Leptothrix cholodnii SP-6: one gene and its partner. The protein of the gene in region 1 interacts with the protein of each later gene in a pairwise test. Links are inferred from orthologs where the notes say so. Each region holds a gene or a part of one and is shown in the gene's direction. Other genes may lie near its edges.

Region 1 (4,830 bases):
TGCAACGCGTGCCGGCCACCGAGGCGCAGGGTCGCATCCACACCAGCGCCTGCACGGTGGCCGTGCTGGCCGAGGCCGACGAGGCCGAGGAGGTGTCGCTGAATCCGGCCGAGCTGCGCATCGACACCTACCGCGCCAGCGGCGCCGGCGGCCAGCACATCAACAAGACCGACTCGGCGGTGCGCGTCACCCACCTGCCGACCGGGCTGGTGGCCGAGTGCCAGGACGACCGCTCGCAGCACCGCAACAAGGCGCGCGCGCTGGCCGTGCTGGCTGCGCGCCTGCGCGATCGCGTGCGCCAGGAACAGGCCGCCAAGGACGCCGCGGCACGCAAGAGCCTGATCGGCAGCGGCGACCGCAGCGACCGCATCCGCACCTACAACTTCCCGCAAGGCCGCCTGACCGACCACCGCATCAACCTGACGCTCTACAAGCTCGGCGCGGTGCTGGAGGGCGATCTCGACGAGGTGATCGGCGCGCTGCAGGCCGCGCACGCGGCCGAGCAGCTGGCCGAGCTGGAGACGCAGGCGTGACGTCGCCCGCGCCGACGATCGGTCAGGCCCTGGCCCAGGCGCGCGACGCCGGCCTGGCGCGGCTGGACGCCCAGCTGCTGCTCGGCCACGTCTGCGGCCTCAGCCGCACCGGCCTGCTCACCAACGACGATCAGGTGCTGCCCGCCGCCCAGCTGGCGCGCTGGCAACAGCTGCTGGCGCGCCGACTGGCCGGCGAGCCGGTGGCGTATCTGACCGGCCGGCACGAGTTCCACGGCCTGACCCTGCACATCACGTCCGACGTGCTCGACCCGCGGCCCGACACCGAGACGCTGGTCGACTGGGGCCTGGAGCTGCTCGCACGGCTGGGCCGGCCGGCCCGCGTGCTCGACCTCGGCACCGGCAGCGGCGCGATCGCGCTGGCGATCAAGCACCGCTGCCCGTCGGCGCAGGTCAGCGCGGTCGACTTCAGCGCGGCGGCGCTGGCGGTGGCAAGGGCCAACGGCGCGCGGCTGAACCTCGACGTCGACTGGCAGCCCGGCAACTGGTTCGAGAACCTGGCCGGCCAGCGCTTCGACCTGATCCTGAGCAACCCGCCCTACATCGCCGAGGACGACCCGCACATGCCGGCGCTGCGACACGAGCCGCGCCAGGCGCTGGTGTCCGGTGCCGACGGCCTGGACGACATCCGCAGCCTCGTCAGGCAGGCGCCGCAGCACCTCGTCGCCGGTGGCTGGCTGCTGCTCGAGCATGGCCACGATCAGGGTGTGGCGGTGCAGGACCTGCTGCGCAGCACGGGCTATCGCGAGGTCGATCGGCGCCTCGATCTGGCCGACCACGTCCGCTGCAGCGGCGGGCAGTGGCCAGCAGCGGGCAACTGAACGACGTGCAGCCCGTCGCGGGCTCGCTGGTGCGAACCGTGTCACCCGGTCTTGCAAACAGTTGAAACAACGCGGCGCAGACACAACGCAGCGACGCCGTCGGCAGGCGTAGCATCGATTCGACAAACGCGGCTGATCACGGCCGCTTCAGGAGGTCGACATGGCGGTGTTTTCCGTGTTCAGCAACCTCGCGCGAGTTCGCTGCGGCAACCCGACCGCGCAAGCGGCGTCGGCCCGGTCGGGGGCCCCGACAGCCGTGATGGTGACGGCCACCTTGATGGCGTGCATCGGCGCCGCGCACGCCAGCGACAACGACCGCCTGCGCCTGTCGAGCGCAGGCCCGGGCAGCCTGCGGGTGGAGGGCAGCCTCTGGGGCGCACGCTTCGATCTGCGCCCGCCAGCGTCCAGCGACGACGGCACCACGCTGCGACGCTCGGGCTGGCAACTGCTGGGCGACTACCACTTCAGGACGATCGGCGGCCTGCGTGCAACCGGCGGCCTGCTCGGTTCGTCGACCCGGCCGGCCGCGCTGACGCCGAGCCTGCCGGGGGCCAGTCGCCTGCAGATGCGTCACGGCACCCCCCCGGGGCTGGGCGAGATGGCGGCCAGCGGGCGGCTGTGGCAAGGCGAAAGCGAGGCCAGCACCGCCACCTACCTGGGCCTGGGCTACAGCATCGGCAACCCCGCGCAGGGCTGGGGGCTGTCGGCCGACCTGGGCCTGCGGGCATCTCGCGAGACGGCCGACGTCAGGCTGGGCCAGAGCGACAACACCGGTGCGGACTGGCCGCAGACGCTGCGCCTGCGGCCGATGCTGCAGTTCGGCGTGTCGTACTCGTTCTGACGTCGACGTGCGCGCACCGCACCGGCGCGGTGCGACAAATTGGCCCCTGGCCCGCAGCGGCAGTCCGCTTTCGCTTATAAACCCGGGATCGCGGCACCCGCCGCTTGACCACGTCCCTGAACCATGACCACTGCTCAAACCCGCATCGACGAACTCGTCAAATCGCACCCCGTGGTGCTGTTCATGAAGGGCACGGCCCAGTTCCCGATGTGCGGCTTCTCCGGCCGCGCGATCCAGATCCTGAAGGCCTGCGGCGTCAGCGACCTGACCACCGTCAACGTGCTCGAGGACGACGGCATCCGCCAGGGCATCAAGGAATACGCCAACTGGCCGACCATCCCGCAGCTCTACGTCAAGGGCGAGTTCGTCGGCGGCTCGGACATCATGATGGAGATGTACCAGGCCGGCGAACTGCAAGAGCTGCTGAAGGCCTGAGCGCTTGAGCGCAGCAACCTCGCGCCCCCGCCTGGTGGTCGGCATCACCGGCGCATCGGGTGCGATCTACGGCGTGCGGCTGCTGGACCGGGCCCGCGCACTCGGCGTCGAAACCCACCTGGTCGTGACTTCGGCCGGCGTGCTCAACGTGCACCACGAAATGGGCCTCGGCCGCGCCGAACTCGAGGCCCGGGCCGATCACCACCACTCGCCCGGCGAAGTCGGCGCCTGCATCGCCAGCGGCAGCTTCAGCACCGAGGCGATGGTGATCGCGCCCTGCTCGATGAAGACGCTGGCGGCGGTGGCGCACGGTTTCGGCGACAACCTGCTGTCACGCGCGGCCGACGTTACGCTCAAGGAACGCCGCCGCCTGGTGCTGATGGTGCGCGAGACGCCCTTCAACCTGGCCCACCTGCGCAACATGGTGGCCGCCACCGAGATGGGCGCGATCGTCTTCCCGCCGCTGCCGGCCTTCTATCACCGGCCGCAGAGCATCGACGAACTGGTCGACGAGACGGTCGAGCGGGTGCTGCAGATCAGCGGCATCGGTCAGGCGAGCCCGAAAGCCTGGGCCGGGCTCTGATCGCGTCGGGCGCGGCTCCGCTGCGTCAGCGTGCCGCGTTGGCCGTGTCCGCGGCAGCAGTGCCGGCCGTGCGCAGGCCGTCGTCCGGATGCATCCAGCGCTTGCGCGCACCCAGCACCATCGTCGGATAGGGCGCCTGGCCCCGGCTGCCGTTGTAGCGGCCCAGTGCCATGAACAGGTCGCCTCGCTCACGGTCGAGGTAGTGCCGCAGGATCACGCAGCCGAAGCGCAGATTGGTCTGCAGATGGAACAGCCGGCTGGCGTCGCCATCACCGATCAGGCGGGCCCAGAACGGCATCACCTGCATGTAGCCGCGCGCGCCGGCGCTCGAGATCGCGTACTTGCGAAAACCGCTCTCGACCTCGACCACACCGAGCACCAGCGACGGGTCGAGCCCGGCGCGCCGGCTCTCGTACCAGAGCGTCTCGAGAAACTCGCGCCGCACGTCGAAATCGGGTTTGCGCCGCACCAGCCGTTGACCGGTGGTGCCAAGCCAGCGCAGGTACGCCAGGCGCTGCTCGATCTGCGCAAACTCCAGCCGCGGCGGGGCGCTGTCGGCCACCGCCGCCGACAAGGCGCTGCGCACCGCATCGGCCAGCGGCTCCTCGGCCTGGCGACCGGCCTGCGCCAGCGCGGGCCACAGACCCAGGCCGGCGGCACCGCCAGCGAGCAAGCGGGCCGACGAGGCCGCCGACATCAGTCCGGCCAGCAAGGTCGCCCGTCGCAGCGGATCAGGCCGCTGCGTGGACTCGGGCCGGGCAAGCCTGCGCATGCGGATCAGGACCGCAGACGGCCCTTCACGAACGCAGCCACCTCGGCGGCGGGCACGGTGCTGGCCGCCTCGTCGCAGCGCCCCTGGTACTCGACCTGGCCGGCCTTCAGGCCGCGGTCCGAGATCACCACCCGGTGCGGCACGCCGATCAGTTCCCAGTCGGCGAACATCGCGCCGGGGCGTTCGCCGCGGTCGTCGAGCATGACGTCGATGCCGGCCGCCTGCAGTTCGTCGTGCAAGGCATCGGCGGCGGCCTTGACCTCGGCCGAGCGGTCGTAGCCGATCGGGCAGACCACCACCGTGAACGGCGCGATCGCATCGGGCCACAGGATGCCGCGGGCGTCGTGCTTCTGCTCGATCGCCGCACCCAGGATGCGCGTCACGCCGATGCCGTAGCAGCCCATCTCCATGAACTGCGGCTTGCCGTTTTCATCGAGGTAGGTGGCGTTCATCGCCTTCGAATACTTGGTGCCGAGGAAGAACACGTGGCCCACCTCGATGCCGCGCTGGATCGCCAGCACGCCCTGGCCGTCGGGCGACGGATCGCCTTCGACGACGTTGCGGATGTCGGCCACCGCGTCGGGCTCGGGCAGGTCGCGGCCCCAGTTGATGCCGGTGAGGTGGAAGTCGATCTCGTTGGCGCCGCAGATGAAATCGGCCATCTGCGCCACCGTGCGGTCGGCGATCACCTTGACCGGCTTCTTCAGGCCGATCGGGCCCAGGTAACCCGGCTTGCAGCCGAAGTGCGACTCGATCTCGGCCACGGTCGCAAAGCGGAAGCCGGCTTTCAGGCCGTCGACCTTGCCGACCTTGACCTCGTTCATGTC
Region 2 (4,079 bases), 1.4 Mb from region 1 along the record:
ATCCAGCTCAAGGGCAGCGGGCTGACGCCGTACTCGCGCATGGGCGACGGCCGCGCGGTGCTGCGTTCGTCGATCCGCGAGTTCCTGTGTTCGGAGGCGATGGCCGGGCTCGGCATCCCGACCACGCGGGCGCTGGCGATCACGGCCTCGCCGCTGCAGGTGCGGCGCGAGGGGCCGGAGACGACCTCGGTGGTGACGCGCACGGCGCCGAGCTTCATCCGCTTCGGCCACTTCGAACACTTCTGCCACCACGGCCAGCCGGCGGCGCTGCGCCAGCTGTTCGACTTCGTGCTCGAACACCACTACCCCGAGTGCCGCGACGCGCCCCACCCCGCCGCCGCGCTGCTCGAAAGCGTCAGCCGGCGCACCGCCGAGCTGATGGCGCAGTGGCAGGCGGTGGGTTTCTGCCACGGGGTGATGAACACCGACAACATGTCGATCCTCGGCCTGACGATCGACTACGGGCCGTTCGGTTTCCTCGACGGCTTCGATCCCGGCCACATCTGCAACCACTCCGACCACCAGGGCCGCTACGCCTACGCGCGCCAGCCGCAGGTGGCGTACTGGAACCTGCACGCGCTGGCGCAGGCGCTGGTGCCGCTGGTCGAGGGCAGCGACGAAGAGATCAGCGAGATCCTCGGCGCCGCGCTCGAACCGTATCGCGAGCTGTTCCCGCATCAGATGGACGCACTGATGGGCGCCAAGCTCGGCCTGCAGAGCCGGCGCGACGAAGACCGCGCGCTGCTCGACGACCTGCTCGGCCTGATGTCGGCCACCCAGGTCGACTACACGCTGTGCTGGCGCCAGCTGGCGGATTTCAGCAGCGCCGACGACGGTGGCACGGGGCCGGTGCGCGATCTGTTCCTGAACCGCCCGGCCTTCGACGCCTGGGCCGCGCGCTACCGCAGTCGTCTGCAGGCCGAAGGCAGCGTCGACGCCGAACGGCGCGCGCGCATGAACCACGTCAACCCGCGTTACGTGCTGCGCAACCACCTGGCCGAGCTGGCGATCCGGCGCTCGCAAGCAGGCGACGACAGCGAGGTGCAGCGCCTGGCCCGGGTGCTGGAGCGGCCGTTCGACGAGCAACCCGAACACGCCGCCTACGCTGCCCTTCCGCCCGACTGGGCACAGACCCTGGAGATTTCCTGCTCATCATGAAAGCGCACGATACCCCCCAGGCCGGCGCCTACGCCGTCGAGAAGTCGGACGCCGAATGGCGCGCCAGGCTCGAACCCGACCAGTACGCCGTCACCCGCCACGCCGCCACCGAGCGTGCCTTCACCGGCAAGTACTGGAACCACTGGGCCGACGGCAGCTACCGCTGCGTGTGCTGCGACGCCCTGCTGTTCGACGCCGGCACCAAGTTCGACGCCGGCTGCGGCTGGCCGAGCTTCAGCGAGGCGGTCGAGGCCGGCCGCGTCGAGCGCATCACCGACCGCAGCCACGGCATGGTGCGGGTCGAGGTGCGCTGCCAGCAATGCGGCGCCCACCTCGGCCACGTGTTCGACGACGGCCCGGCGCCCACCGGCGAGCGTTTCTGCATCAACTCGGCCGCGATCGACTTCACCCCGCGCGGCTGAGCACAAGCACCCGAATCGGGTGTTCGCATTGAGCCGGCGCAGCTGCCCCGGCAGACGCGCGCCCTGATAATCCGTCCCCTCTGCACAAGCACCGCCTGGCATGAAGCTGTTTCTCGATTTCCTCCCGATCATCCTGTTCTTCCTGACCTTCAAGGTCGCCGAAGGACGCGCCGAAGAGGCCGCCGCCTTTGCCACCGAACACCTCGGCGCGCTCGTCTCCGGCGGCGTGGTCGGCGCGGCCGAAGCGCCGGTGCTGCTGGCCACGGTGGTGGTGATCCTGGCCACGCTGGCGCAGGTGCTGTACCTGAAACTGCGCGGCCAGAAGGTCGACACCATGCTGTGGGTGAGCCTCGGGCTCGTCACGGTGATGGGCGGCGCCACGATCTGGTTCCACAGCGAGACCTTCATCAAGTGGAAACCGAGCGTGCTGTACTGGGTGATGTCGGCGGCATTCCTGCTCGCACCCATCGTGGCCGGCAAGGATCTGCTGCGCGCCATGCTGGGCGGCCAGATCGAACTGCCTGCCTTTGCCTGGAAGAAGCTGAACCTGGCCTGGGCGGCGTTCTTCGCCGGCATGGGCGTGCTCAACATCTGGGTCGCCTACAACTTCAGCACCAGCACCTGGGCCACCTTCAAGGCCTTCGGCGGCATGGGGCTGATGTTCGTCTTCATGCTGGCGCAGGGCCTGTACATGCACCGGCACATGAAGGTCGACGGCATCAAGGCGGACGAATCATGAGCGCGCGCAACCCCGACTGGGTCGACGCCGCCGAGATCGAAGCCACCCTGCGCGCCGCGTTCGACCCGCAGGAACTGCGCGTCGACGACGAGAGCCACCAGCACGCCGGGCATGCCGGCGCGTCGTCCGGAAGCCACTTCCGGGTGACGATCCGGGCGGTCTGCTTCTCCGGCAAGTCGAGGGTCGCGCGACACCGCCTCGTGTATGATTCTTTGGCTTTTTTGATGCCCAGAGGCATACATGCCCTGGCCATCGTGGCGGAGGCGGCGCAAGACGCCACCACCGATTCCACGCCCGGCTGACCTCGCTGAATTCAAGGCGTCAAGGCACGCACGACCGGCCAGGTCCACCACCCCGACCGAGCCAGTCGAGCGACCTTCAATCCGGCCTTGCCGCCGACGGTTTTCATTCCCCCTTAAAGGTTTCCTCCTCCATGAAGAAGTCATCGTTTGCCCTGCGCACCGTCGTGCGCGCCGCCTCTGCCGCAGCGCTGACCGTGGCCCTGCTGCCCACGATCGCCCAGGCTCAGAACATCGCCATCGTCAATGGCAAGGGCGTGCCGACCGCGCGTTTCGATTCGTTCATGACGCAGGTCACCAAGCAGGGGAACCAGCCGCGCACCGCCGAGCTGGAGCGCCAGGTCAAGGACGAGCTGGTGCTGCGCGAGATCTTCGTGCAGGAAGCCGAAAAGCGCGGCCTGCAGAAGAACAGCGAGTACCGCACCCAGATGGAGATCGCGCGCCAGAGCCTGCTGATCCGCGAGCTGTTCAACGAGTACCAGAAGAAGAACCCGGTCACCGACGCCGAGATCAAGGCCGAGTACGACAAGGTCAAGTCGGGCGCGGGCGAGAAGGAATACCACGCCAAGCACATCCTGGTCGAGAAGGAAGACGAAGCCAAGGCGCTGATCGCCGAGCTCAAGGGCGGCGCCAAGTTCGACGAGCTGGCCAAGAAGGCGTCGAAGGATCCGGGCTCGGCCCAGAACGGCGGCGACCTCGACTGGGCCGCGCCGGCCAACTACGTGCCCGAGTTCTCGCAGGCGATGGTCAAGCTCGAAAAGGGCAAGTACACCGAGACCGCGGTGAAGAGCCAGTTCGGCTACCACATCATCCTGCTCGACGACGTGCGTGAAGCGCAGTTCCCGCCGCTGGAAGAAGTCAAGGCGCAGCTCGAGCAACGCCTGGCGCAGCAGAAGATGGGCAAGTACCGCGAAGAACTGCGGTCCAAGGCCAAGACCGACTACAAGTTCACCGGCCAGTGACACCCGCTTGAGCGGAACGGAAAACGGGCGCTTCGGCGCCCGTTTTGCCGTGTGGAGACCCGCTCACCGCCACATCAGCCACGCCATGCACAGGCCGATCAGCACCGGCTGGTGCAGCATGTAGTAACTCAGCGACCAGCGCCCCAGCACCGCCACCGGCCGCAGAACCGCCGGCAGATCACCGCGCAACCAGCCAGGCCGCTGCGCCAGCAGCCAGCGCCCGCCGGCCAGCCCGATGCACAGCACGCCGAACCACGGCAGCAGCGGCACGTAGTCCTCGGTGCGCGGCTTGTGCGTGACCAGGCCGATCCAGTTGGTCCATCGGCTGTCGAACCACGCGTGGCTCCAGAGCTGCGGCAAGGCCAGGCACAGCAGCGCCAGCGCCCACAGCAGCCAGGCCGGCCGGCCGGCGAGACCGCGCGCCATCAGCACCATCAACGCCAGCGCGTGCAGCACGCCGAAGCTGATCCAGCTGTTCGGGAACATCCACCACGACGAC

Evidence for each region. Proteins that work in one complex are often made in the same cells at the same time.
Region 2: the proteins of grxD (region 1) and LCHO_RS09205 interact in binary tests that used the Escherichia coli proteins (3 or more experiments, as listed by UniProt). The link is inferred for Leptothrix cholodnii SP-6 from one-to-one orthologs.

Annotation. Positions count from the first base shown.
Region 1 is NC_010524.1:624,376-629,205, reverse strand. What follows is about bases 1,052-3,992. They hold grxD (Grx4 family monothiol glutaredoxin), read left to right. Parts: upstream 1,052-2,336; coding sequence 2,337-2,648; downstream 2,649-3,992. Other genes in these bases: LCHO_RS02890 (lytic transglycosylase domain-containing protein), read right to left, coding at 3,257-3,928; LCHO_RS02895 (UbiX family flavin prenyltransferase), read left to right, coding at 2,653-3,231; LCHO_RS02905 (hypothetical protein), read left to right, coding at 1,533-2,213; prmC (peptide chain release factor N(5)-glutamine methyltransferase), read left to right, coding at 1,052-1,372. In the rest of the region: prfA (peptide chain release factor 1), read left to right, coding at 1-533; more of prmC, read left to right, coding at 530-1,051; LCHO_RS02885 (proline--tRNA ligase), read right to left, coding at 4,009-4,830. UniProt on the Escherichia coli protein: Monothiol glutaredoxin involved in the biogenesis of iron-sulfur clusters.
Region 2 is NC_010524.1:1,987,877-1,991,955, reverse strand. Bases 1,113-3,968 are described here. They hold LCHO_RS09205 (BolA family protein), read left to right. Parts: upstream 1,113-2,315; coding sequence 2,316-2,621; downstream 2,622-3,968. Other genes in these bases: LCHO_RS09195 (acetyltransferase domain-containing protein), read right to left, coding at 3,644-3,968; LCHO_RS09200 (peptidylprolyl isomerase), read left to right, coding at 2,753-3,580; LCHO_RS09210 (septation protein A), read left to right, coding at 1,681-2,319; msrB (peptide-methionine (R)-S-oxide reductase MsrB), read left to right, coding at 1,155-1,580; LCHO_RS09220 (protein adenylyltransferase SelO), read left to right, coding at 1,113-1,158. In the rest of the region: more of LCHO_RS09220, read left to right, coding at 1-1,112; more of LCHO_RS09195, read right to left, coding at 3,969-4,079. UniProt on the Escherichia coli protein: Transcriptional regulator that plays an important role in general stress response. Has many effects on cell morphology, cell growth and cell division. Acts by regulating the transcription of many genes, including dacA (PBP-5), dacC (PBP-6), ampC and mreB.